DNA from 2 places in the Labrenzia sp. C1B70 genome. Region 2 is predicted to be linked to the other one. Evidence: riboswitches for the same ligand, from Rfam matches in the RefSeq annotation. Region 2 holds a riboswitch; the other holds the start of a gene.
The links. A riboswitch is a leader RNA that binds a small molecule or an ion and turns the genes downstream of it on or off. The one in region 2 is predicted to bind cobalamin.
Positions count from the first base shown of each region.

Region 1 (14,634 bases), 180 kb from region 2:
GGGCGGCTTCCGCTTCCACGGTCTTGCCGTCCGGTGTCATCAGGACGGACGTCATCAGGCCGAGCGAGCCGAACCCCTGGGCAACCGTGTCGGACTGGACGTCACCGTCGTAGTTCTTGCAGGCCCAGACGTACCCGCCGGACCATTTCAGAGCGGAGGCGACCATGTCGTCGATCAGCCGGTGTTCGTACCAGATGCCGGCTTCGGCGTACTGGTCCTTGAATTCGGCTTCGTAGATTTCCTGGAACAGGTCCTTGAAGCGGCCGTCATAGGCTTTCAGGATCGTGTTCTTGGTGGAGAGGTAGCAGGGCACCTTCCTGTTGAGCGCGTAGTTCAGCGAAGCGCGGGCAAAATCGCGGATCGAGTCGTCGAGATTGTACATCGCCATCGCAACGCCGGCGGACGGCGCGTCATAGACTTCGTGTTCGATCACCTGGCCGTCTTCGCCGGTGAAGGTGATGGTCAGCTTGCCCTTGCCGGGGAAGCGGAAGTCGGTGGCGCGATACTGGTCGCCAAAGGCATGGCGGCCGACGATGATCGGCTGGGTCCAGCCCGGCACCAGGCGCGGCACGTTCTGCATGATGATCGGCTCACGGAAGATGACACCGCCAAGGATGTTGCGGATCGTGCCGTTGGGCGAACGGTACATGCGCTTCAGGCCGAATTCCTCAACCCGCGCTTCATCCGGTGTGATCGTGGCGCATTTGACGCCGACGCCATGTTCCTTGATGGCGTTGGCCGCATCGACCGTGATCTGGTCGTCGGTCTCGTCGCGTTTCTGGATCGACAGATCGAAGTAGAGCAGGTCGATGTCGAGATAGGGGTGGATCAGCTTGTCTTTGATAAAGGCCCAGATGATCCGGGTCATCTCGTCGCCGTCGAGCTCGACGACCGGATTGTCGACTTTGATCTTTGCCATGGGACGCATTGCCTCGCGGGTCTGGAAAATGGGACGGTGAAACGGAAATCTGAATGGTGCGGTTGTACCTGATCTCTATTGTGTGCGCTTGTATACAATGTTGCGCCGCGAGGCAAGGGGGCTGTTCAGTTTGCCCCGGACCATGCCTCGAAGAAGGTTCTTTAATGGATGTCTTCACAGGTGTTCCGAAGATTGCCCAAGGTTTGCGGCCAAAATTCGGACCTAAGGTTTTTCCTGATGCTCCCGGATTTCCTGCGCATGCGGCCGTACCAGATCGGCCACCGTGACCTGCCCAAGCTTCTCCTGAAAAGTTTCGCGTGCCGCCTTCAGCGCGGCTGAAGTTGCCCGGTTGGCCGCCTGTTCCAAAAGGCAGGTGGGGGCGTCGGCGGATTGACCGACGGCAAAAAGCTGTGGTGAGCCAAGGGCAGCATAGACCTCGGCCAGCGAGATGCTGTCCAGGCTCTTGGCCAGCACCCAGCCGCCGCCATGACCCTTGGTGGCCCCGACGAAACCCGCTTCCCGCAGCCCCGCCATGGTGCGCCGGACCAGGGAAGGGTTGGTGTTGAGCATCTTCCCGATCTGATCGGACGTCACCGGGTCTTCAGTCTGGTCCAGATGCAGGAGCACGTGAAGCACGCGCGGCAATCGGCTGTCGGTTCGCATGGAAATCTCCGTTTGAAAAACCTTATGCCGGATTCGATTACGTGACAATTCAAGGCACATGAGATTGACGTGTGTGAATATGTAACTTTATAAGTAACAAAATCGAGTTCACGCCTTGCCAGGAGTTCTGAATGTCCCTTTTGTTTGACGGTGCGACCAGGGAGAGGCGCAATCGCTGGGCGGCGCTCGCCGCGCTCTACCTTGCCATGTTCATGAATATTCTCGATGTGTCAGTGGTCAATCTGGCGCTGCCGTCCATCCGCCAAGGGCTTGGTGCCAATGACACCCAGTTGGAATGGGTGCTGGTTGTCTATGTGCTGGCCTTTGCCGCCGGTTTGCTGCCTTTCGGCCGTTTTGGAGACGTGGTCGGCAGGGGGCGGGTCTTCCGCTGGGGTGTCGCCGGGTTTACCGCCAGTTCCCTGGCATGCGGCCTGGCGCCTGATATAGGCACCCTGATTACCGCCCGCGGCCTGCAGGGGCTTTGCGCGGCGATGATGGTGCCGCAGGTACTTGCCATTGTTCACGTGATCTTTCCGGCAGAGGAGAAAGGCAAGGCCATCGGCCTGTTCGGCTCCATCAGCGCACTTGGGGCCGTGGCGGGGCCACTGGTGGGCGGGGCAATCGTGGCGGCCGATATCTTCTGGCTGGGCTGGCGGCCGATCTTTCTGATCAATCTGCCTGTCGGGCTGATCTCGCTGGCCGGCGCTCTTCGCTTTCTGCCGCACCTTGAAACCGAAAGCCGGGTGACGCCGGATTGGTCCGGAACGTTTCTTTTTGCCCTCGCAGTGCTGGCGCTGGTGTTTCCGCTTGTGGAAGGCAGGCAATTCGGCTGGCCGTTCTGGTGTTTTGCCTTGATGGGGCTAAGCGCAGTTCTGGCTGTCCTGTTCTACCGGTTGCAGGTTCAGAAGGCTCGCCTCGGCCAGGCGCAGCTTCTGCCGGTGCTTCTGACAGGGGACCGCGTGTTTGTTGCGGGTGTCGCGTTTGTCGCGCTGTTCTTTTCCGGTCTTGCAGGCATGTTCTTCATGATGGCGCTCTTCCTGCAGGCAGGCCTTGGACTATCGCCCATGACAGCCGGGCTCATCCTGGCGCCACATCCGGTTGGTGTCATCCTTGCGTCCGCGATGACAGGCCGCTTCGGAACCCGCTATCAGGCGGCAAGGATCAGCCTTGCCATGCTGGCGGTCTTCTGCGGTCTGGTGGCGGTGCGCCTGCTTGTTTCCGATGGACTATCGGCAAGCCTGCTGGTGGTGCCATTCCTGATTGTCGGACTTGGTACCGGAACGATGATTCCAGCATTGTTCCAGCTCGTGTTGTCGCGGGTTTCCGGACCGGATGCCGGAGCGGGGTCCGGCGTTCTCCAGGCCTTCCAGCAGATCGGCATGGCGCTTGGTATCGCAGTGCAGGGCCAGATCTTCTTCCAGGTTCTGGCGGCTGGTCGTAGTGAGGCTCTGTACCGGGATGCTGCGGCTGCAGCGTTGCTCTATCCGGTGAGTTCGTGTTTCGCGCTTGCTGTGCTTGCCGTTGGTCTTGCCTGTAAATTCCGCTCTGGATGAACTGCGTGTTCACGGCTGCTGGTAGCGGACAGCAAAGGCGCGTGCGGGCAAGCGGATTTCTTCGCCGGTATCGAGTTGGTGCCGGAGCTTTGCCTTCAGCTCATCACGTTTTTCCCGTGGCAGGTTCATGCAATAGCCGGGTGCGGGCCCGGTGCCGAGCGTGAAGGGATGCCAGAATTCCTCAAACCCGGGAAACACGGTGTCGACTTCAAGGGTGTGAACACTGGCACCCGGCAACCGGGCTTCAGTGCAAAGTTGGCGGAGCCCGTCCGGAGTGCAAAAGGGAAACCGAAGCGCCTCATCAAGTTCTTCGGCTGCGGGGTCGATTGAAGCGGCTGCTTTCCAGAAGGCGTCAATGAAGCCCATGCCACCTCCCGGGTAGTCCCAGACATAGAAGGATATTGTTCCGCCAGGGCGGGTAATGCGACGCAACTCGGCCAGCGCCTGCAGCTTGTCCGGAACGAAGTTGAGCGCGAGCGCGGACGTTGATACGTCAACGGAGTTGTCGGGAAGCGGCAGGTCCTGTGCAGACCCGACTTCAAAGCGGGCTCTCTCGTCGGTGATCGCTTCCCGCGCATGCATCACGAAGCCTTCCGAAAGATCGAGACCGACAACCGATTTTGGCTTGGCCATATCGAGTATGGTTTCGGTCAAGGCTCCGGTGCCGCACCCTATGTCCGCCCAGTTTGCATCAGCAGGCGCGTTGAGCCAGGACACGAACTCTCTTGCGATCAATCGGCTCCATCTGCCCATGTAGTGATCGTAACTGCGACCTGCACTCCAGGAATCGTGTTTCGCATTACCGGACATGTCCTTGGCCTCCCGCCCAGGATTGATATTCCAGATACGAAAATAGTGCCTTTGAAAGTGGAATTGGACAACGGCAATCTATCTAGCGCCGGACCTAAACCGCGAGAAAACTGATGAGATGGGGCAGGAAATTCGAGAGCTGCAGGTCAGATCCTGACCGGCGGGCGAACCGGCGCACTTCGATCAGGCGATTGAAGGCCGCACCAGGTTCACCGCGCGGCAGCTGGGCTTCTGCAATCCAGGTGTCCACGTAGGGCCGCGCCTGCACTGCGCCCTTGCCAATATGTCGAATCCGGTCCCGGTAAAGTAAAAACTATTTATAGTTGCCGTTGCTCGACAACAAACCACGAAAATTGCCCACGAACCAACAACGTCAAGAACAGTATGTTCGGAAGCTGCTCAGACGCGCGTCGATTTGGGGCGTTGGTTGAAAATCGCACCTTTCGGTACAGAAATCGGGCCAAGTTGAGAGTGTGATCGATTCAAATCTTCCGTAGATGCCGGACCGGCTTGGTAATTCTACGCGGACAGGGTTTCTCGTGAATTCAGTAGTGCCTAGGAAATTTTGACGAGCAATTTGGCCGGCGTGAAAGAAATAGATGCTCGTAGGTTCAATAGTTCCAGAATAGGGTCGTGTTTCCTCTTTCAGGTTCAGAATTTGTTGAGGCGGCTGCCGAAACACTGCTGGTATCGGGTCGCACTTCGACCCGGGCAACGCAATGGACCGAAAGGGCTTGTTTCGTGCTCGAAACCGTTCGATCAAGAGGAAACGCGCTGTTCAAGCGCGTCTTTGTGCGGGCAACGCTTTATGGCGTGTTCGGGTTGCTGGCTTTTTCGCTGGTTCTGATCGGCATCGATTATCTGACCCAGACGGACAAGATCGAGGAACGTCTTGCTCGGACTGCTCACGACAAGGCGCTGTTTGTCACCAATATTGCGGCGCGCGAAATCGCCAACAAGAACTATGGTGAAGTCGAGCGACTTTTGAATGCGATTGCGGGTGACAAATACATTATCGCAGCCAAGGCCTATAGCCGCTTCGGTCAGGAGTTCGCCAGCGATTTCACCTCCGCAGAACCTTCGAGCGCCGTGCAGTTCAACGAAGGCGCCCTGAATGTCGCGCAGTCGGGCAAGGCTCAGTATTCGGAAACCGCCGATATGATCGAATACATCCTGCCGGTTTCCCGAAGTGGGGAAGTGGTGGGGTCCGTGCTGGTGCGCATTTCGAAGCACGAGCTTGCGGGCGTTCTGAGGGAAAAGATAGTTCAGGTGGTGTTGATCCTGGCGGTTCTTCTTCTTGCCTTCGTTCCGGTGATTGCTGCCCTGATGTACCGGGCAACGGCAGGTGTCAGCCGCGTGACGCAGGCAGCCAATGAGGCCGCTGCCGGTTACCTCGACTGCAATCTGGAAACTGATGCACCGGGCGAGGTGGGTGACCTGCAAACCGCGTTCCGCGGAATGATGGTGAAGCTGCGCGAGAATATTCTGCGGATCGAGGAACTCGCCTACACTGATCGCATTACCGGTTTGCCCAACAGGGCCAAGCTGGACAATGTCGCGATGACGCTGATTGATCTGCGACCCAAGGAAACGGGCAGCGTTCTTTACATTGGATTGGACCGCTTCAAACTGATCAACGACATGCACGGACATGCCGTAGGCGACAAGCTGTTGCGGCTGGTCGGCAACCGGTTGGCCGTCCTGGTCGACGAGCTGGCCAAGCCACTGACGTCAAAACCCCCCTGCGTTGCCCGGTTTTCAGGCGACGAATTCGTCGTACTGTTACCCGGCGTCGATGATCTGCAGACGCTTGCCAAGTTGTCCAGAACGATGGTCGAGCGGCTGGGCGGGGCCTACAGAATTGGCCGGCTTTCCCTTTCGCTGACCGTCAGCGCGGGGATCGCGAGATACCCGGAGCACGGTACAACGGCCGAGGAAGTTCTGCGAAACGCCAACATGGCCATGTATGAAGCAAAGGGTGCAGGCAGGGCTCAGTCGATCGCCTACAACGATATCATTCGCGAACGGATGACCGAGCGCGAACAGATCCGGCACAGGCTGCAAAGCGCGCTGAGAGACCGCACGCTTTCCGTTCACTACCAGCCGAAGGTCGACATTTCGTCCGGCAAGATTGTCGGTTCAGAAGCGCTGCTGCGCTGGAACGATGCCGAACTCGGATCCGTACCGCCCTACAAGTTCATTCCCGTGGCAGAAGAATGCGGTCTGATCGTTCCGATCGGAGAATTCGTGCTGGCATCGGCGCTCTCCGACATGAAATCCCTGCACCGGCAGAATGTCGATGTATCTGTCGCCGTGAACGTTGCGCCGGCGCAGCTGCAGGCGAAGGGATTTACCGGCAGAATGCTCGGGATCATTGGCGAGAGCGGGTTCTCGACGGAGAAGCTGGAACTGGAAGTGACGGAATCGAGTCTTGTCGACTATTCGCAGAACCTTCTGGATCAGATCCTGCCGATCAAGAAAGAAGGCGTCAAATTTGCAATCGACGACTTCGGCACCGGCTATTCTTCGTTGCACAGTCTAGCGAGCATGCCGTTCGACACGCTGAAGATCGACCGGTCCTTCATCATGGACATTGCCAATTGCGAGGATCGCCGGACCATCGTCGAGCTGATCCTGATGCTGGCGAGGCAGCTCAATCTCAACACAGTTTCCGAAGGGGTCGAGACCCAGTTGCAGATGGATTACATCAATCTGTGGGGCGGGACGCTCGGCCAGGGCTACTTGTGGAGCCCGGCAGTGCCGTTCGGCGAGTTCTCGCGAATGGTCATGAAGCGGGAAGGCTTGGCGAATGCGGCCGAGCCCTGGAGGCAGGCAGCCTCCTGAACTCCGATAAGGGATGTCCTGATGGCCGTATGTGTCTAGTCGTGTACGTCGACCAGACCTTCAAACAGAGCGCTCTTTGATCCGTCGGACAGGCATTCCACGGTCAGCGCCTCCGTGAAGGCCTGCTGGTCAGAGGCCTCGACGGGGCTTTCTGCGAGTAGCGTCAGGATCTCGTTGCCGAGGCGCAACAGCTCCGGACGGACATCCTTGATCAGGTCGGGTACGTTCTGCGGGCGAGCTTCGCCGCTCTCCCAGCGTTCGATCCAGCAGGTTTGAATGTCCTTGGCCGCATCGATCTGTGCCTGGAAAAACAAGGTGACATTGTCAGCCGACAGGCCGTTTTCGACGGCCTTTTCGCGGGCAGCATCCAGCACCACCTTTTCCCTCGGCAGATCCTCGACAGGTTTGTCGTTATCCGCTTTCCAGGCTGCAACCGACTGCATGAACGACAGACGTTCGTTGATGGCGCCGAACAGCTTGTAAGGTGCCGCCCAGCCAGGAGTGACGGTGGCAGCAAGGAGAGATACCGCGAGAGCGGTCAGGGGAATCGATTTCAACATGGCCGAAGACTTTCACAGGTCACCGCCTGCGGCAAGTCTTTGGTTGTGGTCTACTTCTTTTCAACCGAGCGGCTGATCTCGGTGATCACGCCGAATGCGACGGCGGCCATGATCTTCAATAGTCCGCTGTCGAGCGCCTGTTCGCGTGTCAGATTGCCAAGGAAAAAACCCGGTCTTGGTTCAGTGACTGCACCAAGAGTAACGCCGGCTAGAAGTGCCAGCTGAATGCAGCCAAGGAAAAAGACGACACCAGCGATAAGCGTTCCCAATTTGGTAAAGGGCATTGCAAACTCTCATGATGTGCTTTGTATGCGAGTGAGGTTATCTTTCGTTAGGGTTTCTGCAAGTAAAAATCACAATTACCCTAAATACAGAAAAGTTTAATAAACAATGGTTTTGATTTTCATCTTTGATTGGATTCTTCAAAGTTCAGAATTTTCAGGTGGCTGACGCAATTTCCTGAAGAAGTGTTTTGAGATCTGAAGCTTGTCGGTGATGCTGATCCGGCTGATTTCGGTGGCGGTCTTCAGGCGGCAAAATTTCGGTGCAATGTCGCATTCAGACCGAATATGGCGAAAATTCGCTTGCAGAATATCGCCAATCCTTGCAAATCTAGACGATGCGATGGTTTCGCCCGAACAAGCGTAAGGGCGGATGAAATGGGAACACGGTGAGGCGTACCCAACAGGGACCAATACCGTGGCTGCCCCCGCAACTGTATGCGACGAGCAAAGCCCTTCAAGCCACTGGAGCGATCCGGGAAGGCGGGCAGCGCAGAGACTCGCGAGCCAGGAAACCTGCCATCCAGCGGTCCCATCGGGGCCGGTTCACACCATCTGCTCGCGCACGGAGGGTGCGCAAAGGAGAAATGACATGCATATCGAACCGGGCATCGTCGACGGTGCCAAAATCGTACTCAGCTACGGTACCGCGGCTGCTTCCTTCGGCCTTCTGGGCAAAATGGCTCTCGACACGATCCGCAAAAGCGGCGTTCTCAGCCTTGCCGTCCGCTCCGTCATCACGACGGTTGCCGTGTTCTGCTTCTTCGAAATCCTGCCGCATTACCCGGTCGGTGTTTCCGAAGTTCACTTTATCCTGGGCTCCACCCTGTTCCTGATGTTCGGCGCAGGTCCGGCAGCAATCGGCCTTGCTGCAGGCCTTCTGCTTCAGGGGACGCTGGTTGCTCCTTTCGACCTGCCGCAGTACGGCATCAACGTCACCACGCTGCTTGTGCCGTTGTGGGCTGTCAGCATGCTGGCAAACCGCATCATTCCGGAAAAGACCGCCTATGTTGACGTTTCCTACGTTCAGGCACTGGCTCTTTCCACCACGTTCCAGGCCGGTATCGTTGGCTGGGTTGCTTTCTGGGCATTCTACGGCCAGGGCTTCGGTGCCGAGAACATGGCTTCCGTCGGTTCCTTCGGTTTTGCCTATATGCTGGTGATCCTGGGCGAGCCGCTGGCTGATCTGGCTGTTCTGGCCGCTGCCAAGACACTGGCACCGCTGACCCGGAACCTTGCTTTCGAAAATCGGCTGCACAACGCGGCTTAAGTCTTCGGGCTTTTGCCGAAATCAAGTCACGAAGGGCGGCCCTGGGGCCGCCCTTTTTGTTTGTCGTTCCGACGCCTTGACAACGAACAATCAGAGCTTCGTTGCCTCGGTGGAGCGGATCTTCTTCCAGTTGGCTTCCGCCTTGGCGATTGTACCGGACTGGTCTTTCTGGAACTCGCGGAAGATGGCCTCGTTCAGGAACAGATAAAGCTTGCCGTCCACAACAGCCGCGAACTGCGGATCGCCGTCGAACTTCTTGCCGACTGAAACACCGAAGGTGCAGAAGCCGCCGTTTTGCGGCAAGTACTGATCCGGATGCGCGGTGAAGGCATCCATGGCTTCCTGGGATGCGAAGTAATAGGCAACACCGTCGTGGACGGCCGTATATTGCGCGGTTCCGTCAATCCGGTTGCCCAGGCTGACAAAGGCCACGGGATCGACACCATGAAGACCGAGCGGGCTGCCGGCGGCCGTCAGGCCACTGGAGGTGTTGTATTCGTCCGCGGCCATTGCCGGGGCAGAGAGAGCGGCAAGAGACAGCAGCGTTGCGGCAATGGCGGATTTCATCAAGGACATGTTCTACTCCTGAAAGGGTATGAAGGTTGAAGGCCGGATTTGCTCCGGTGCCTCTACCTTGCGTCCGAAGCTCAGGCGTCTCCATGTTCGCAAGTTCCCGAGGATTTGCAGATCGTCCGGATTGCAGTTCAAAAAAAGACACCGGCGCGAGGGCCGGTGTCATTGTGCGTGGACGGTGGCTGTCAAGCGGCCTGCGCAACCGTTTCCTGCGGTTTGGCAAGGCTGACCACTGTCAGGACGGCAATGGCGTTGACCAGGTAATAGGCGAAGTCGAGGCCGGTGAAGCCAAGTGCGAAGGGAGCTGCCAGGAACACGATGCCGACGGCAAAATCGACCGCCAGATGAACCGAATAGGGCAGAATGCGGATGATGCCGGTCTGGTGATCCGTCAGGATCGTCAGGGCCAGGGCCGCAAAGCCTGTCAGGAAGGATAGCCAGAAGGCGATCGGGTTGGATTGGCCGAGATCAAGGAATACGGGCAGGGCAATAAGGCCGATCGCGACGGGATAATCGAGATAGGCGTGCATGGTCTTGGTGACGAAGCGAACAGACATCTTTCAGGTGCTCCAGGTTGGTTTCCTGCGGGCGGATTGCCCACGAGCCCAAAGATGTTGGTCGACTTCGGTTCTATCCATGCACGAAAGTCCCTGAAAATTGACCGATCGTCCGGGAGCCTTGCGCTTTGCGGTGTTGAGGCAAAAATGCGGGAATGAGACTTCAACCGGAACCGGCCTTTCATGAAACATGACGCCCTGACCCAGATCCTGGATGCCTTGAAGCTACGGGGATCCGTCTATTTCCATACCTGTTTTTCGCCGCCCTGGGCCGTGCGGGTGCCGGCTTTCGGCAATGTCGCGCGGTTTCACATGGCAATGCGTGGTGGCTGCTGGCTCGCGGTGGACGGTGTTGACAAGCCGATCCGCCTTGCGACTGGTGACCTGGCCGTCATTCCGCACGGGGCCGCTCATATCCTGAGTGATGAACCGGGCCGTCCCGCTGCCGAAGTGGACGAGGTCGTGCGGCAATCCGGTTATACGGGGGAAGGTGCGCTCTATTACGGCGGTCCGGACGAGGAACTGGCCTGCAAACTGTTCTGTGGCCATTTCGAATTCGAGGAAGGCTCGGTCCATCCGCTGCTCGATGCCTTGCCATCGGTCATTCATCTGCCCAACACACAGACGATGAACGCCTTCTGGCTGGAAGCAGTGATGCGTTTTGTTGCCAGCGAGGTGCGCGCCGGGCAGCCGGGGTCCGAGGCGATCATCCACCGGTTGACGGAGATCATCTTCATCCAGGTGGTGCGAACGTTCGTCGACAGGGAGGGGGACAGGGCCGGATGCCTGGCGGCGGTGCTCAACCCGAAGCTCGGGCGCAGCATGTCCAAGATCCATCTGGCGCCGGAAAAGCCCTGGACGGTGGAGAGCCTTGCCCGGGAAGCCGGCATGTCCCGGACGGTTTTTGCGGACAGGTTTACGAACCTCGTCGGCATGACGCCGCTGGCCTATGTCACCCACTGGCGCATGGAACGGGCACGGCGCGACATTCGGGAGACGGATCTGCCCCTGATCGATATTGCCGAAAACATCGGCTACAGCTCGGAAGCCGCCTTCAACCGGGCCTTCAAGCGTCAATTCAACCAGACGCCCGGACAGGTGCGACGGCAAGGCGCGGCAGTGCCGGCCTGATGTGAATCAGTTAGCGGCCAGATAGGCCGGCAGATCGGCAACGCTCTCCAGAACGGCATCCGCCAGGGTTTCCAGGTCGTGGCGCGCGCTTGTGCCCGTCAGGACACCGATACAAAGTCCGGCGCCCGCCGAACGGGCCATTTCCAGATCGTGCGTGTTGTCACCGACAACGGCGATCCGGTCCAGTGCAAGACCTGTTGCCTCGGCAAAGCCGCGAACCATGCCCGGTTCCGGCTTCGGGCCAAAACCAGTGTCGTAACCCGTGACGAAGGCAAATCGGGGCGCAAGCCCGGTGCCGGCGAGAAAGGCCCTTATGGCCGCTTCGCTGTCGCTGCTGGCAACACCTAAAGTGAACCCGGTTCCGCTCAAGGTCTCGACAGCTTCCGGAATGCCAGTAAGGGGCGCAGCATCATGCATGCAGCCGATGAACACCCGGTCGAGGTCTGCGGTCAGCGGGCCTTCCTGAAAATCAGCACCGCAGGCAATCCAGGCCGCCGCGATTTCCGCAGAGTTGCCGGCTGCAAGCAGAGACCCGGCCGCGGACTTTCCGGTCGCCAGATCCATGCCGGTCTGTTCCAGGAGCCTGTCGGCCAGGGCGCGGTCTCCTCTGGCTGCATGGAGCGAGGTTTCGCGATAGGCCGGTGCCCATGTCGCGTCGAAATCCAACAGTGTGCCGTCCTTGTCAAACAGGATGGCGGTGATGTTGCCCGTGAGGTTGTTCAAGTCCGGTCTCCCGTGGATTTCAGGTTGGACCGCAATGTGTCGAGAGCGGACTTCAAATCCTCGAAAGCCTGTTCCGAAAGACCGGATGCCTCGGCAACACATTGCGGCACGGCAGCCGCCTTTTCCCGAAGCGCGTTGCCCTTGGCTGTCAGGCAGACATTGACGACGCGCTGGTCTTCCAGATCGCGGACGCGTGAGACAAGCTCCATTGCTTCCAGGCGCTTAATCATCGGTGTCAGCGTGTTGTATTCCAGGCTGAGCGCGTCGCCGATATCCTTGACCGTTCTCTCGTTTCTGCGCCAAAGCAGGGTCATCACCAGATACTGCGGATAGGTGAGGCCGAGCTCTTCCAGCAAAGACCGGTAAAGGTGATTGAAGGCCAGATTGGCCTCATAGACGGCAAAACAGAGAAAATCGTCGAGATCTCCGCCCAAGGCGTCCGGACCGGTGTTCTTCAAGGGCTTCGAGGCGCCTTTGTTTTCAGTGCGTTCTGACATGAAACGTTCCTAAGCAGCATTTTTTTTCTTGGCAAGCGTTGACAGAGCGAACTTGCCGATACATATACATCGCACACGATCAAATCGTGCACGAGTTAAATGGAGATCATCCGATGGGAAACAAGATCGTTGGGCCGCAGGTCAACCGTCGCCAGGCGCTGATTGGCGGCGGTGTCCTTGGGCTTGGTCTGGTGATGGCACCGAAGTTCGGTGCCGCAAAACAACTGCTTGAACAGGAGAATCTGAAAATGACGACTTTCACGACATCCGATGGTGCTGAGCTTTTCTACAAGGACTGGGGGCAGGGGCAGCCGATTGTCTTCTCCCACGGCTGGCCGCTGTCGGCTGATGCCTGGGACGCGCAAATGCTGTTTTTCGGCCAGAACGGTTTTCGGGTGATTGCCCATGACCGCCGCGGCCACGGCCGCTCCAGCCAGCCATGGGACGGCAACAACATGGACCGCTACGCGGACGATCTTGCCGAACTGATCGAGCATCTGGATTTGAAGAACGTGATCCTGATCGGTCATTCCACCGGTGGTGGCGAGGTTGCCCATTATGTTGGTCGGCATGGCAATGACCGGGTCGCCAAAGTCGTTCTCGTCGGTGCTGTGCCGCCGCTGATGCTGAAAACGGCAGACAATCCGGACGGCACGCCGATGGAAGTGTTCGACGGTATCCGCCAGGGGACCGCCTACAACCGGTCGCAGTTCTTCAGGGACCTGACGGTACCTTTCTATGGTTTCAACCGCGATGGGGTCGACACCAATCAGGGTCTGCAGGAAAGCTTCTGGCTGCAGGGCATGGCCGGTGGCATCAAGGGTCAGTACGACTGTATTCGCGAGTTCTCGGAAGTCGACTACACTGGTGACCTGAAGGCCATCAAGGTGCCGACGCTGATCGTGCATGGCGACGACGACCAGATCGTGCCCATCAAGGCTTCTGCCCACCGGGCGGCGGAAATCGTCGACGATGCCACCTTGAAGATCTATGAAGGCGGTGGCCACGGTCTTGCACAATTGCAGGCCGAGGAGTTCAACAACGACGTTCTGGCATTCATCCGCGGATAAGCGGTATCGGTAAAAACGGGCGGCTCGGTGAGCCGCCCTTTTTCGTTACCAGCCTCAAATCGTCTCCCCGCACGGAGCACAGCAAAGATACAGGCCCGGAACTGCGGCTCGGGAAGGTCAACTAAGGCAACCGATCGTCATGAGCCCCGGGGATCTCCTGCACCCAGGCAATAGCGCTTTTCCGGGCTAGTGTCTGACTGTTGCCCCACGCTCGTTGAGAAGCAGATCGAAGAGAAACGGCACATTCATGGAGCCGAAACGGCTTGCGCGTGCGACACCTTCGTCGGAGATCTCCACAATGCCGAACATCTTGTAGAGGCGGAAAAGATAGTTCGAAGACTGGTCCAGATCGAAATCGTAGCGTGGATCGGAAAAGAACATCCGGAACGTGTGCAGCGCCTCGAGCGGGAAACCCGTGTGATGCTCCCGCAGATTGTCGAATTTCGTGCAGAAGTCTTCCAGCGTTTCCCTGTTGCCATCCAGCTCTTCCATCTGGATGCGCTGGGCGATTACAAAGTCGGCGATATGTTCCTTGCCGTAGTCGGTCAGCCCGCGCTCGATCAGGTGCCCCTGCATGTCTTCGGGCAGGGGCTTTTCCGTTGTCCTCATGTAGCCGAGGTGTTCCAGGCGGGCATAAAGTTCGTTCGTGACGCTGCCGGGCCCGGTCAGAAAGACTGGTTCGTGCTCATCATCCATGAGCTGTATGGCACCGCGCAGGGTCGAAAAATCGCCATCGCTGAGCGCATGCACCAGAAAGCTCGTGTCCGGCCACCATTTGGCTGATTGAGGGTCGTTTGTTGCCGAGAAGAGGGTGAACTCTTCCCCGGCTCCATTCCGGACAACCGGCTGATGGTTCTCGTTTTGAAGGACCATTTGAAATGAGCTCCCTGGCGCAAAAAAAGAGGGCGGCCGGAGCCGCCCTACTTCTACCCAAGGGTGTATTTGCAAATCAACCGATAATGGCGTTGAGCGTTGCGCTCGGACGCATGACGGCGTTCACCTTTTCCTGCGGGGCATGGTAGTAGCCACCGGTGTCGGCGGGTGAACCCTGAACGCCGTTGAGCTCGGCAACAATCGCATCTTCCTTGGCAGAGAGCGCTTCGGCGATCGGTGCGAAATGCGCCTTCAGCTCGGCGTCCTTGTCCTGTGCGGCCAGTGCTTGTGCCCAGTAAAGCGCGACGTA
Region 1 is NZ_AXCE01000012.1:347,537-362,170, reverse strand. It holds gene Q666_RS49965 (NADP-dependent isocitrate dehydrogenase) at 1-919, opposite strand, end outside; gene Q666_RS49960 (Rrf2 family transcriptional regulator) at 1,142-1,582, opposite strand; gene Q666_RS49955 (MFS transporter) at 1,714-3,135, shown strand; gene Q666_RS49950 (class I SAM-dependent methyltransferase) at 3,145-3,945, opposite strand; gene Q666_RS66220 (hypothetical protein) at 4,040-4,195, opposite strand; gene Q666_RS49945 (EAL domain-containing protein) at 4,687-6,789, shown strand; gene aroQ (gamma subclass chorismate mutase AroQ) at 6,825-7,349, opposite strand; gene Q666_RS49940 (hypothetical protein) at 7,400-7,633, opposite strand; cobalamin riboswitch at 7,958-8,169, shown strand; gene Q666_RS49935 (energy-coupling factor ABC transporter permease) at 8,223-8,900, shown strand; gene Q666_RS49930 (YHS domain-containing (seleno)protein) at 8,991-9,476, opposite strand; gene Q666_RS49925 (hypothetical protein) at 9,659-10,030, opposite strand; gene Q666_RS49920 (AraC family transcriptional regulator) at 10,214-11,161, shown strand; gene Q666_RS49915 (HAD family hydrolase) at 11,168-11,884, opposite strand; gene Q666_RS49910 (MarR family transcriptional regulator) at 11,881-12,381, opposite strand; gene Q666_RS49905 (alpha/beta hydrolase) at 12,630-13,451, shown strand; gene Q666_RS49900 (hypothetical protein) at 13,638-14,324, opposite strand; gene Q666_RS49895 (NADP-dependent isocitrate dehydrogenase) at 14,401-14,634, opposite strand, start outside.
Region 1: another riboswitch for cobalamin. It lies ahead of Q666_RS49935 (energy-coupling factor ABC transporter permease); the one in region 2 lies ahead of Q666_RS65920 (hypothetical protein).

Region 2 (14,634 bases):
TCGGTCTTGAAGGTTCGAAGCGCGTCGACGGAAAAGATCTCGTCGAAAAGTTCCGTCAACCCGGCGGCCTTGGCGGCAGCTTCGAGCATGGCCGGAGATCCGTTGGACAGGATCGCGATTTTAGCGCCGGTTGCCTTGAGGTTGGTCAGCACCTGCGGCACTTCCGGGTAACAATCAAGTTCCCAGTAGGCGCTGAGAAGATCTTCGCGCAACGACTTGTCAGCGGAAGGCACCAGGGCGAATGCGGTGTCCAGGCCTTGCTGGGTCAGTTCCCAGAAGTCCAGATACTTGCCCATGAGGGCGCGCACCCAGGAATATTCAAGCTGCTTTTCCCGCCAGAGAGACGACAGTCTCTGGGCATCCGGTCCGAGCTTCTCCGCATGTTTGCGGACGGCGGCATGCACATCGAACAAGGTTCCATACGCATCGAACACGTAAGCTGCATGCGCCATCTTCAAGACCTCCAAGCCCTTTCACGAAACCGCGGAAGAGAACAGCCTGCGGCCTCCTGCGTCAAGCGCAGCTATCTGCGACAAAGGTCGCAGGCAGGACTTATACAACAATTGTGCCCTGCTATTGGACTGGAGGCAGGGTGATTGCGCCATCCTCTTCCACCGGCCAAAACGGGTTATAGGCTATCTCGAGCAGGTGACCGCCGGGGACTTCCACGTAAGAGGAATACCCGCCCCAGAAGGCTTTCTGGGGTTCCTTGACCGATCGGGCACCCGCGGCGAGCGCCTTCAGGAAGCTTGCGTCCACCTCGGCTTCCGACCTGCCGTTCCAGGCGAGCGTCACCGCACCGGTGGGGCTGCCGGTAACAGAGCGTCCAATTTCCTCTTCCAGGGAGGCGCGGCCATACAGGGCAAATACACTGCCGGGAACCTGGAAAAAGACCACTTCTGGGCCCGGCGAGGAATGAACCTGCCATCCCAGGCCGTCTTCGAAGAAGCGGCGTGCCTCGGCAACGTCTTCAACCACGAGCGTCGTCACGGAAATGCGCTGTTCCATCCTGAACTCCCAAAATTGTAGCGGGAACATATAGTGAACTTTGTGTGACGAGAGTCAATGGTCCGAGGGCGGGGGCATTGTTTCCAAGCCAAAGGTCGGTGAGGGGATCCACATCTTGTCATTGCAGAACCCGACTTGAAAAATTGATGTCGCTCAAGTGGGTGTTTTGGTGATTTTCATCCTGATATCACCGTATCTTGCGAAGAATGACAGCAACTTTCCTCAATTTCGCGGTAAGCTATTGACCTGCCGGGATGAGCGGTGTTGTTTCGGCGGACAGACTGCACAACCGCAGCGCAGAAAAGGGAAGAGACATGAGCGGATGGAGTGACACCTGGACCTGGATCGACGGGACTTGGCACGAGGGCAATCCGCCGATCATGGGCCCGCGCACACATGCTTCCTGGCTCGGTTCCAGCGTTTTTGACGGCGCCCGCTTCTTTGAAAGTGTGATGCCGGACATCGATCTCCACTGCAAACGCGTCAACGACAGTGCCGTGGCGCTGGGCATGAAGCCGACCATGAAGGTTGGTGAAATGGTCGAGCTCACCAAGGAAGGCTGCGCCAAATTCGGTGGTGACCAGCAGATCTACGTCAAGCCCATGTACTGGGTCGAAAGTGACGGACCCGGGGTGATCGTGGGCGATCCGGACAGCACGCGGTTCTGCCTGTGCCTGTTCGATGCGCCGATGGCACCCAAGGATGCGGCGATGAGCATCACGCTGTCTCCATTCCGCCGTCCGACTGTTGAATGCATGCCTGTCAACGCCAAGGCCGGCTGCCTTTATCCCAACAATGCGAGAGCGATGCTGGAGGCCAAGGGGCGCGGCTTCGACAACGCGGTCGTTCGCGATATGCTGGGCAATGTCGCTGAACTGACATCGGCCAATATCTTCATGGCCAAGGAAGGCAAGGTACACACGCCGGTTCCCAACGGCACCTTCCTGAACGGCATTACCCGTCAGCGCGTCATTCAGCTGCTGCGGTCCGTTGGCTATGACGTTTTCGAGCGCACCATGGACTATGGCGAATTCCTGGAAGCCGACGAGATTTTCTCGACCGGGAACTACAGCAAGGTAACGCCGGTCAAGCGGATCGAGGAACGCGACCTGCAGCCGGGTCCGATCGCGGCTCGCGCAAGAGAGCTCTACTGGGAATTCTCCCACGCCTGAGTGGAGAGTGTCATCTGACGACCAGAGCCGCGGCTACCACAAGCGCCGCGGCGGCTGCCAGGGATGAAGCAGTAAAGGACCCGGTCAGATGGTGCATCTGACCGGCAACCCAGGGCCCGGCCATCTGCCCGACTCCAAAGCTTGCCGTCAGTACCGCAAGCATCTGACGGATTGCTGCCGGTCCGTCCCGGCTGACTTCGCGCCGTGCCTCCATCAGGCCAAGCGCGGTGATACCCATGAAGGTTGCCCCGAGGAGCGCTGCTCCGAAGAGGAAGAGCGCAGGCGCTGTGCTCACCGCCGTCAAGGCAACCCCTGCCGCTTCCAGCACGCAGGCAAGAGCGAAGCCCTTTCGAGTGCCCATGCGGGCGGCAATCCTGTTCCAGACGTAAATTGAAGGTGCCGCGCACAGCCCAACTGTCAACCAGACGAAGGCTTCGGTTGATTGAAGCGCCGGATTGGCGCGTGCGATCGTATTGACGAAGGTTGCGGTGATGACATAGCCGAAACCGAACAGACCGTAGGCCAGAATGAGGCGGATGCGACTGGCAGAGCCAAACGGAGATGCAGGGGCTTCGTCGGGGGAGCTTTGCGCAGGTGTGGTGACTGGCTGGGGAGACGGCTCGGACGGCACCAGAAATGCAGCCACCAGAAGAAAGCAAAGCGTGGCAGCGCCACTGGCCAGCCAGAGCCCACGCCAGTCTACCCCCAGATGCGCCAGGAGGGCAACCAGAACAGCGGAAAAGGAAATGCCGCAGCCGACCCCGGCAAAGTGGAGGGCGCTCAAGCCGCCGCGACCGGCTGCCGTCAGCCGCTCCAGGATCAGGCTGGTTGAAAAGACCAGCGCAAAGGCGCTTGCGACGCCGCTGGCGAAGCGGATCAACAGAAACAGAGACAGGGAAGTGGTCAGCGCCATGGCGGCACTGGTCAGGGCGCTGGCAAGAAGCCCACCGAGAAACCATAGCCGGGGATTACCGGGCAGGGACCTTGAGGCGCCGGCAAGAGCTCCGGCCAGATATCCGAGAAAATTTGCGGACGCGATCAGGCCGGCATCATCAGGTGGCAACTGCAGGCCGTCGGTCATGAAGGGCAGGATCGGGGTATAGACGAACCGGCCAATGCCCATCGCGGCAGCAAGGGCGAGCAGACCACCGAAAGCCAATGCGGCAGGAGAGCGCGAGATGGGTGACATGGGGTTCCGGTCGTCAGGCGATAGCTGAAAACTGACATGCAGTCGTTGCTATCTTGCACGATCTCTCTGCTTTGTCATTTCCAGGAACACGTTGAAGTAGGGTTGGTGCAGGGCAGGGTGAAGGCGATCAGTTTCCGGTGCGGACACCAGGGGCGACAAGCCGAGTATTGGTGCGCATTGCCTTTCGCAGGGCATTGGTTCGCACCGACTGGACCTTGGAACCGGGAGCCCGGGTCATGCAGGCCTTATGGATACAGTCGCAATGAGCCATGCTCCACCGTAGCAACTGTTCGGGTAGTCGCAGGTCTTGTCGTTACATCATCAACTCCAGTTGTTTTAGCATTCTCCAAGAGAAACGCCGTTTCAGAGACTGGCCTGAGAGGTGATGGTGGTAGCGAGGAGAATTTTTCTTGAGAAAAGAAGTGAAGATTTCTATTTAATATCATTCTAGATATACATTAGATAATGATCGAAATAAGATTGTTATTATTATATAATTCTATATTGTTAAAGTGTTTTCGTTATAAATAACGATGCTTTTCTTTCGAAAATTACTGATCACATTTCCGTGAGCGGCGCAACTGCAGCCGTGTGGACGCGTTCCCCTCGTGGGAAGTGTCAATGGCAGATCGTACGTCCTAAAATAAAAAGAAAAAATTTCTTTATTTTGGGGATCGGCGCTTGCCGTGACGGCCCAGCAATCCTATTTTGCCGCTCGACGCGGCCGTTCCTGCATTCATTCTTGAGGCAGGCATGTCGCCGCCGGTCACCGACCTTTTAAGGAGTTTGTCATGTCTTTCGAATTGCCTGACCTGCCGTATGCATATGACGCGCTGGCCCCTTACATGTCTGCTGAAACTCTCGAGTTTCACCACGACAAGCACCACCAGGCCTATGTCACAAAAGGCAACGAGCTGCTCGCCGGCAGCGGCCTGGAAGGCAAGTCCCTGGAAGAAATCGTGAAGGAAAGCTTCGGCAAGAACGCTCCGCTGTTCAATAATGCCGGTCAGCACTACAACCACATTCACTTCTGGAAGTGGATGAAGAAAGACGGTGGCGGCAGCTCGCTTCCGGGTGCGCTGGCTTCCGCTATCGACAGTGATCTTGGTGGTTTCGACAAGTTCCGCGCCGACTTCATCGCCGCCGGTGTTGGCCAGTTCGGCTCCGGTTGGGCCTGGCTCGCAGTCAAGGACGGCAAGCTGGAAATCATGAAGACCCCGAATGGTGAAAACCCGCTGGTACACGGCGCAGCGCCGATTCTCGGCTGCGATGTGTGGGAACACTCCTATTACATTGACTACCGCAATGCGCGTCCGAAGTACCTCGAAGCTTTCATCGACAGCATGGTCAACTGGGACTACGTGCTGGAAATGTACGAAGCTGCAACGAAGTAATTCGGGAAACATCCCGTTTTGCGAAACCCCGGCCTGGAAAGGCCGGGGTTTTTTGTTTGGCTGTTTCGTCAGCGTTGACGCTGTGTTCACCGAACATGGCGCACTTCACGCGACCGTGATTTTCAGACCGAGCGGTACATGGGCTGTACTCGCACTGGTGAATCATTGCCGAAGGCAATTTCCACGAGAGGGAGAGAACGATGCGAATGATCAAATCGGCTGTTGTATTGGGTCTTGCGGCCGGGATTGGCCTTGCCGGTTCCATTGCTCAGGCGTCTGACGATCCGATTGCGACCCGGCAGGCCATCATGTCGTCGGTCGGCGCGGCCGCCGGGCTCGGTGGTGGCCTGATGAAAGGGGAGATCGCCTATTCTCCTGCTGCCGGTAAGGCTGCCATCGCAACGATGAATGCAGCAGCCCTGACATTCGGAGACTATTTCCCTGCAGGTTCCGATCAGGGTGAAACCGGTGCCGCTGCCGCCATTTGGGAAAATCCGGACGGATTTTCCGCTGAGCTGGCCAAGTTTGCGGACGCGACTTCAAAAGCCTTCGAAGCATCCGGCAAGGACGGTCCTGCGGATGTCGAGGCTTTCAAGGCTGCGATGGGCCCCGTGTTCGGCTCTTGCAAATCGTGCCACGAAACTTACCGTAAGAAAAACTGACCGGCGGCATTCCGGGGTCTACCGCACACAGACTGCAACAGGCAGGCTCCAGACTGTGAGACAGATCAGCGGCTTTTCACCCTGTCCGGGTTGAAGAGCCGCTGTTTTGGCGTTTCGGTGCCAGGAAGACCCAGGGAGACCTCATGAAAAAGGCTGTCATCGTCCTCGTCGTTCTTGCCGTTGTTGCGGCAGGTGCGGGTTGGTTCCTGTCCGCGCCGACGAAGCTGAGCGAAGCCCAGCTTGCCGCCATTGCGGAAGGGGATGCGTCGCAAGGGGAACTTGTTTTCTGGGCCGGCGGTTGCACTTCCTGCCATGCGGCCAAGGATGCTGCAGGAGACGACAAGCTGAAGCTTGGCGGAGGCCTTCGCCTGGAGACGCCGTTCGGGGTGTTTGTTGCCCCGAATATTTCGTCCAGCACGGCAGACGGTATCGGAGCCTGGTCGCTTGCTGATTTCGCCAATGCCATGACGCATGGCACATCGCCGGACGGGCGAAACTATTACCCGGCGTTCCCTTACACTTCCTATGCCCGCATGTCTGGCGAAGACATCGGCAATCTATTTGCCTTCATGAAAACGCTGCCGTCCGTCAACGGCAAGACGCCACCTCATGAGCTCGGTTTCCCGTTCAATATCCGTCGGGGGTTGGGGCTGTGGAAACGGCTGTTCCTGGATCCGTCACCCGTCATAGCCGCCCCTTCAAGCGGGAACGAGGTCGACGCTGCCCTTTGGGACCGCGGGCGGTATCTGGTGGAAGGGCCCGGCCACTGCGGTGAATGCCACACGGCTCGAAATCTTGCAGGGGGACTGGATCTGGCGAAATGGCTCGGTGGCGCACCGGCTCCCACAGGAGAAGGCCGTATTCCGGACATTACGCCGGTAGACGGTGGTTTCGGCAGTTGGAGCGCAAGCGATATTGCCTATTATCTGGAAAGCGGCTTCACGCCTGAATACGATTCCGTCGGTGGTGAAATGGTGCATGTTCAGGAAAACATGGCCAAGCTTCCTGCCAGTGATCGTGAAGCGATCGCCGCCTACCTGAAAGCCATCCCGCCCGTTGCGCCGACAGCCAACTGACGACACCACGCGGACCTTTTGTCATTCCATGATTCAATCGCAGCAAATTTCGATCGTACCCGTTTCAACCGAAAACGACCTGGCGCCGATCCGGCACCTGTTTCGGGCCTATGTCGACTGGCTCGGCATCGACCTTTCCTACCAGGGCTTTGAAGAAGAGCTTGCAGGTCTGCCGGGGAAATACGCGCCGCCGTCCGGGGCGCTTTTCCTGGCGAAGGATGAGGAGGGCTCGGTTCTCGGTTGTGTTGGCCTGCGGGCGTTCGGAAAAGACGGTGCGTGTGAAATGAAGCGGCTTTACGTCCTGCCGGACGGACGCGGCAAGGGTGTTGGTGGTGCGCTGGTGGAGGCTGTAATCGCAGCGGCGGTTGCCGCCGGCTACCGGGAGATGCTGCTGGACACGCTGCCAAGCATGACGGGTGCCATCAAGCTCTATGAAGCCGCGGGGTTTGAGCAAGTTGGCGCCTATTACGATACGCCGATCCTGGAGACGGTTTTCTTCAGAAAGCAACTGAACGGGTAAACAACTGACGCTTTCAAACAAAACCACCTGCGAGCAGGTGGTCAAGTTTCGCTTTTTATTATTGGGTCGTTTTGCCCGTGCACAGTTATTCGAGAAATTGGAACGCGTATCTCCAGAAAGTTGTAGAGCCGGTCCATTGCTATTCAACTAAGGGATAATACGTATTTCTCAATCCGGTTGCAAGTCGTTCATCGATCAGGTTGCAATGATCGCTTCAACTTCGACCCTCAGCTGTGGGTGAAACAGTGCGGCAACACAGACCAGTGAGCTAGCAGGAACCTCATTTTCATAGAGTTCTGCAAGGGCTGACCGGATTTCAGGCAAGTCGGTCATGTCGGTGACGAACACGGTTACTTTCACCAGATCTTTCAGTGATCTTCCGTAGTAGGCGGCGATAGTGTTCAGTTGAGCGAACACTGCCCTGATTTGCGGGCCGGCCGAATCGGCCTGAGCAGGTGTGCCGAAAGCTGTGAAACCGGATGTATAGACTGTCTGTCCATGCCGAACGGCGTGAGTATAGGGGCCTGCCGGCAGGCCCAGTTCCTCGAAATTCTGTCGGGCAAGAGGCATCGTTTTTCCTTTTCTGATTACGGCAGGCGGGCTGAAAGGAACAGCGTTGCCTTTTGCACGGGCGGGCCAAGAAAGAAGGCGATGACGGCAGCGGCGGGCCATGCCAGGCGAAAGGCATTCATCCATTGCCAGAAGAACCTGTCGCTCCAGCCGAGGTTCAGGAATGTGACCCAGCACGACATCAAGAGCGACAGACCCAGCGACATCAGCAACGTCGCGATCAATCGGTTCTTCATGACTGACTACCTTTTGATCGCTTCGCTGGTGCCGATTTCGCCCAGTTCTTCAATGTAGCTGACCTGTGTCAGGTTCTGCGCGAGATAGGCCTTGGTGTGCGGCATTTCGAAATGGGCAGCCAGGGCGTCCTTGTCTGTCCAGCTCTCCCAAAGGGTGAACTTGTCGGGATCCTGCAGGTTCTGCCGGATTTCAAAGAAATTGCAGCCGGGTTCGTGTTGGGTTTCCGCCACAAGTCGGCGCAGTTCCGTCTCTGCCCTGGTCCGCTCCGCACCCTGTTGCAGTTCGATACCAGCGCTGATGAAGTAATTGCCCATGAGTGTCTCCGTTGCGTTTAAGGACGAAGACAGACTTATTGATTTCTCTAATCTCAATCTATATCGAATAATGAGAGTTTAAATTTTGAAAATGAAATCATGCTCGACGACATCGCCTTGTTTGTTCATATCGCGCGCAATCGAAGCCTGGCAAAGGCTGCCGCGCATCTCGGATTGCCTCCGGCAACGGTGACCCGGCGCCTGGCGAAGCTGGAGGAAACCATAGGCACGCAGTTGGTCTTCCGCTCCGCGCGGAAGTTCGATCTGACGGTGGCGGGTGAAGCGTATTTCGAGGCCTTTGCCGACCTGGTTCAAAACGCTGAGACGACATTGGACGGGTTAAGCACCGATCTGCACGGTCTTCGGGGAGCGTTGAAGGTGGCGGCGCCCACCAATATTTCCATCGGCATCCTGCAGCCCATGTGGTCGGAATTTCTCAAGACCTTTCCGGAGATCCAGCTGACGCTGACGCTTAGCAACGAGAACAAGGATCTGCTGGAACACAAGGTCGATATTGCCCTCCGAGCCGGACCCCAGACCGATGAGCGGCTTTACCAGAAGCGCCTCGGGGTGGTGGCAACGGTTCTCGTTGCGGCGCCTGCTTATCTTGAACAGGCGGGTGCCCCGGAAAGTCCGGACCAGATCGGCCGGCACAAGGTGGTGCGGGTGTCCACGCTTCCGCAATGGCAACTGACAAATCGGGAAACAGGCTGCCGCGAAACCGTGCCTGTCGATGCACGTGTTGTTGTCGATGACATCAGTCTTGCCCGGCAGCTGGCCGGCGACGGTCACGGGCTCGCACTGTTGCCTGTGAGCGAGATTTCCGATGACCTGATTTCAGGCCGCCTCACACCTGTGCTCGCAGACTGGCAAGGGCAGCAACGGGATATCTTTGCGGTATGGCCCACCGGGCGGCTGCTCAACGCCCGGGCGCGCTGCCTGCTTGATTACATGGAACCGTTCATGGCAGCGCTTCCCGTGTTTCAGGGAACTGTCGTCCAGCGTGATCCTGCAAGATCCGCTTGATGTCCTACGCTGTGTAGGGATTGCAGCGGATGTAGCGCGGCTGATCTATGTAGCTGGACATGACCGCAAGCCATGCGTTGCATTCGCCTTGAGTCTTGAAGCAACCGGCCTGGGAAATGATGTATTTCTGGCTGAAATTGAAGACCTTGCCACCGGCAATGCCTTTCCAGCCGCTGCCGGTAAAGGTGCGGCAGTCATAAGCTGTGTTGTAGGTGCTGGGAATGTCCTGCCGGTTCTTGGTGAATGTGGGGGAGAACAGCAGCGTTTCCACCACATTGCCGCCGGTCGTGTCGTAGGACTGGCATGCGGCAAGGCTCAGCGTGGCGGCCATGACCGGAACCAGGCGCAACCCCTTTTTCAGCCCATCAGCAAGGCGGTGCGGAAGTGTGCGGTAGCAGGTCATCACGGGCTCCAGTGAACAGCATCGGTACGGTCCAGGACCGTTCAATTGATTGATTTGCAACAACTCTCACATGAGCCGAAGACTTGGTCAAAATCAAGTCACGTTCGCTCGGGTGGTACCCGCAAGGGCGTGTGAAAGGAATTTAGGTTCCCGGGCGTGCGAACTGCTCCGCACGCCCGGAAAATCCTCGGGTCTGACGAGGTGTCAGGCCTTGTCGGTCACCAAAAGGGCAAAGGCCTGGGTTTCGGCGACTTCCTTCAGCCGGTCGAAACGGCCGGAAGCGCCGCCATGACCGGCTTCCATGTTGGTTTTCAGCATCAGCAGCTTGTCACCTGTGCCGGTTGCCCGCAGCTTGGCAACCCATTTGGCCGGCTCCCAGTAGGTCACGCGCGGATCGGTCAATCCGCCTACCGCCAGGATGGCCGGATAGGCCTTTGCCTCGACGTTGTCATAGGGCGAGTAGGACGCGATGTAATCGTAGGCTGCCTTGTCCGTGATGGGGTTGCCCCATTCCGGCCATTCCGGCGGCGTGAGCGGCAGCGTGTCGTCCAGCATGGTCGACAGAACGTCGACAAACGGAACTTCGGCAATGATGCCGCCGAATTTTTCCGGTGCCAGATTGGCAATCGCCCCCATCAGCATGCCGCCGGCCGAGCCGCCCTGAGCGACGATGCGATGGTGCGAGGTGAAGTTTTCCGCAACAAGATGGTCTGCCGCGGCTATGAAGTCGGTGAAGGTATTCTTCTTGTTCTCGCGCCGCCCATCCTTGTACCAATGGAAGCCCTTGTCCTTGCCGCCGCGAATATGGGCGATGGCGTAGACGAACCCCCGGTCGACCAGCGACAGGCAGTTGGTGTTGAAGCTCGCCGGAATGGTGATGCCGTAGGAACCATAGCCGTAAAGCAGCAGAGGTGCGGAGCCGTCGAGCCTGGTGTCCTTGCGGTAGAGCACAGACACCGGCACGGTTTCGCCGTCGGCTGCGGGAGCCATCAACCGGCGGGTGACGTAGTCGTCCGCATCATGGCCGGAAGGCACTTCCTGTTCCTTGCGCAGAATACGCTCGCGGGTCTCGACATTGTAGTCGAAGGTCTGCGACGGCGTTGTCATCGAGGAATAGGTGAAGCGGATCGTGCTCGTGTCGAACTCGTAGCCGCCGCCAAGGCCGAGCGAATAGGCTTCCTCGTCGAAGGCGATGGAGTGCTCGATGTTGTCTGCAAGCCGTCGGATCACGATGCGCGGCAAGCCGTCTTCGCGCTCCAGCCGCGTCATGAAGGACTTGTAGACGCAATGCGACAGGATCAGGCATCCTGCCTTGTGGGGCACAAGATCGGACCAGTTTTCGCGGCCGGGAGTGCCTTTCGGCGCAGTGACGATTTTGAAGTCCTCGGCGCCGCCTGCGTTGGTCAGGATGTAGAGTGTGTCGCCGTGATCGTCGATGGAGTACTCGATACCGGTCTCGCGCTCTGCGACAAGCACCGGTTCGGCGGTCGGGTCGGTGGCCGGGATCATCCAGACTTCGGAGGTCTCGTGATCGTGAATGTCGATGACGATCGTGTCGCCGGACTGGGTCTTGCCGACGCCCATGAAGAAGCCGGCATCCTTTTCCTCGTAGACGAGAACGTCGCTCGCCGGATCGGAACCGACTTCGTGACGGAAGAGTTTCGAGGGCCGGTGGTTGGCGTCGAGGCGAACGTAGAACACATAGCGGCTGTCTTCCGAGAAGACGCCGCCGCCGCCCGTGTCCTCGATGGCGTAGTCGAAATCCTTGGCAGACTGGGCGTCGCGCAGCTTCAGTGAATAATATTCCGAGCCCTTGTCGTCATAGGCCCAGGCGATGAGCTTGTGATCCGTCGACTGGCTGACGCCGCCGATCCGGAAATATGCCGTTCCTTCGGCTTCCTTGTCGCCATGGAGAAGAACCGTTTCCGCGCCGCCGTCACGCGGGGTGCGAAAGAAAACCGGTTGCTGGCCGCCGGTTTCATACTTGAGGCCGTAAGCGAAGGGCCCGTCGGGCGCAGGAACCGAGCTGTCGTCTTCCTTGATGCGGCCGCGCATTTCCGCAAAAAGCTTCTCCTGCAGAGCCTTTGTCGGTGCCATCTGCGCTTCGTGATAGGCATTTTCCGCTTCCAGATAGCTGCGGATGTCGGCATCCAGCACGGACGGGTCCTTCATGACCTCCTGCCAGTTGTCCGCCCTCAGCCAGGCGAAGTCGTCCTGGCGGGTAATGCCGTGGGTCTCAAGGGTGAGGGGGCGCGCTGCGGCGCGCGGGGGAAGGGCATCCTGTTTCATGGATCGGAGGTAAGATTTTTGAGCCTTGAAGGCAAGGGTCAATACTGGCGAGGCGGCTGGGCGTTTCCGCTTTCAGGCAATCCTGTCGTGCTTTCAGACAAGAGCAGCGACCCGCAAAAGTCTTTGACATTTTTCAGGCGTTCGCGCACTTAGGAAGAGATGGTTCCCGACTCCGAACTCCGGACCGGGATTAAAAGGGAACACGGTGCGACGAGCCCGAAAGGCTGCAAATCCGTGACTGCCCCCGCAACTGTGAGCGGTGAGCAAACCTGAAAGCGCCACTGGGGAGACCCCGGGAAGGATCAGGCAAGCAATGACCCGCAAGTCAGGAGACCTGCCATTTCACCTTAAACCTTAACCCGGGCGGGGTGCCCCGGAGGAGTGAGTGACATGGCCAATCGGCACCTGCCGGCAAAGTTGCACATTCGGTTCCTGACTGCCCCGCGAAATCGCGGAGGGCGATATGAACCGGAAATTTTCTGCTGAATTCTCAAGACTTGCCAACCTCCTGACCGAGGCTGATCCGCTGGCGACGCGCGCAGCACGCGCGATGGTTCCCGATGGGCTGCAAAAATCTGTTGTCAGCGAGAATATAGGTAATGTAATAACATTACATGGTGATTGTTCCAAACGTACCCGATCCGGCCGTGCCCAGTGCAACGAGGAAAGCAATGCCTTTGCTTTTCCGCAGCCTCCTGTCGGTTCACTGGCAGAAGCCGTGGAGGCGCGTCATGAGCAATGATCCGCACAAGATATTTGTCTGCACGACCTGTCGTCACAATGGGCAGACTTGCCATCCCGGATATGGGCTGATCTGCAAGCTGAAGAGTGCAATGGCACAGGCAGTGCCTGTCGTTGGAGACGAATTCGAAATCAGTGGAACAGCCGACATGGAGAGCTGTTCGAGACCTTGCACGCTGGCATTCAAGGCCACCGACAAGGCGATCTACCTCTTTGGGGACATTGAGGACGATACGGACATCGACGACCTGGTCGACTACGCCAATCGGTATCGCCAGATTGAAAATGGATGCGAGGTGACCGAGGAAAGCCACGGCAAGCGCTGGAGCGCATCGCAAGGCCGGCTTCCGGCAGCGATGATCGTTTCAGAAGCAGACGGGACGGCGTTCTCATGACAGGGGTCGATCTGTTTGTCCGGGAGGTCAGCTGGAAGACGGGGCAGGGCAAAACCATTCTGCATCCGCTCAGCTTCGGTCTGCCTGCCGGTGAGGTTCTTGGAATTGCCGGTGCCAACGGTGCCGGCAAATCCACCCTGTTGCGGCTGCTCTATCGCTTCCTGAAACCGAAAACGGGCGAAATCCTTCTGGATGGCACGGATCTCTGGCACATCAGTGCCAGAGAGGCCGCCAAAACGATCGCCGCCGTGCTTCAGGAGCAGCCGACCGACTTTGCCTTGACCGTGCGCGAGATCGTCACACTCGGTCGGCGTCCCCATGCAACCGGTATTGCCGGCGCAGGCAAGCGGGACGCCGAGATCGTCGATGACTGTCTCGGGAAAATGGATCTGCTGTCCTATGCAAAAAGAGCCTTCGGCACATTGTCAGGAGGGGAAAGGCAACGGGTGATGGTGGCCCGGGCGCTGGCGCAAGAACCAAGGCTTCTGGTGCTGGATGAGCCGACGAACCATCTGGACATCCGTCATCAGCTCGAGATCGTCGAGCTGATTGCCGATCTGGACATTACCATTGTCACCAGCTTGCACGACCTCAACCTGGCAAGCCGTGTCTGCGACAAGGTCTTGCTGTTGCATGAGGGCCGACTGGTTGCCCAGGGAATGCCGGAGACGGTGCTGACCCCCGGCAACATTGAGCAAGCCTATTCGGTACAGGTCAGACTGGAGCAACTGTCTGCCAGCCGCGAGCGCTACCTGACCTTCCATCTTTGAATTTCTGGAGACTTAAAATGAAAAAAATTGCCCTGGGCCTCGCGCTCACCTTTCTGTCTGTACCGGCAATTGCGCAAACGACCGTGGAAAGCTGCAACCGCACGGTGACCTTCGACACGCCGCCCAAAGCAGCCGTTTCGAATGACGTCAACCTGACCGAGATGATGCTGGTACTTGGCCTGCGCGACCGCATGGTTGGGTATACCGGCATTTCAGGCTGGAAGACGCTGGACGCGGAAATGCGTGAGGGCGTTGCCGAACTTCCCGAACTCGCGTCGAAATATCCGAGCAAGGAAGTGCTGATCGGGGCCGACGCCGATTTCTTCTTCGCCGGCTGGAACTACGGCATGAAGGTGGGCGGTGAAGTGACGCCTGAAACGCTGGAGCCGTTCGGCATCAAGGTCTACGAGCTGACCGAATCCTGCATTCATATCGGCGACAAGCCGAAGGCGTCTCTGCAGGATCTCTATAACGACCTCCTCAACCTCGGAAAAATCTTCGGTGTTGAAGACACAGCTCACGATCTTGTTGCGGCCTACAAGCTGGAGCTGGACCGGATCGCGGCAACGGTGCCTGCTGGTGAAGATCCGCTGCGGGTCTTTGTCTACGACAGCGGCGAGGACAAACCCTTCACCGCCGGACGATATGCCATGCCGACAGCGCTTATCGAGGCAGCCGGCGGCGTCAACGTGATGGACGATTTTGAAAAGAGCTGGGCGACCGTCGACTGGGAAACCGTGGTGGAAAAAGACCCGGACATGGTCGTGATCGTCAACTACGGCGAAGTGACGGCTGATCAGAAACGCGACTTCATGAAACACAATCCCGCCCTGGCCAATATTGCAGCCGTCAAGAACGACCGTTTTGT
Region 2 is NZ_AXCE01000012.1:168,359-182,992, reverse strand. It holds gene Q666_RS49160 (haloacid dehalogenase type II) at 1-452, opposite strand, end outside; gene Q666_RS49155 (VOC family protein) at 574-1,008, opposite strand; gene Q666_RS49150 (branched-chain amino acid aminotransferase) at 1,323-2,180, shown strand; gene Q666_RS49145 (YbfB/YjiJ family MFS transporter) at 2,191-3,369, opposite strand; gene Q666_RS49140 (superoxide dismutase) at 4,161-4,763, shown strand; gene Q666_RS49135 (cytochrome c) at 4,970-5,425, shown strand; gene Q666_RS49130 (cytochrome c) at 5,569-6,501, shown strand; gene Q666_RS49125 (GNAT family N-acetyltransferase) at 6,530-7,021, shown strand; gene Q666_RS49120 (RidA family protein) at 7,217-7,591, opposite strand; gene Q666_RS49115 (DUF2798 domain-containing protein) at 7,609-7,827, opposite strand; gene Q666_RS49110 (putative quinol monooxygenase) at 7,834-8,142, opposite strand; gene Q666_RS49105 (LysR family transcriptional regulator) at 8,242-9,168, shown strand; gene Q666_RS49100 (hypothetical protein) at 9,173-9,571, opposite strand; gene Q666_RS49095 (S9 family peptidase) at 9,776-11,860, opposite strand; cobalamin riboswitch at 12,004-12,217, shown strand; gene Q666_RS65920 (hypothetical protein) at 12,324-12,602, shown strand; gene Q666_RS0133320 (DUF1636 family protein) at 12,592-12,996, shown strand; gene Q666_RS49090 (ABC transporter ATP-binding protein) at 12,993-13,766, shown strand; gene Q666_RS49085 (ABC transporter substrate-binding protein) at 13,784-14,634, shown strand, end outside.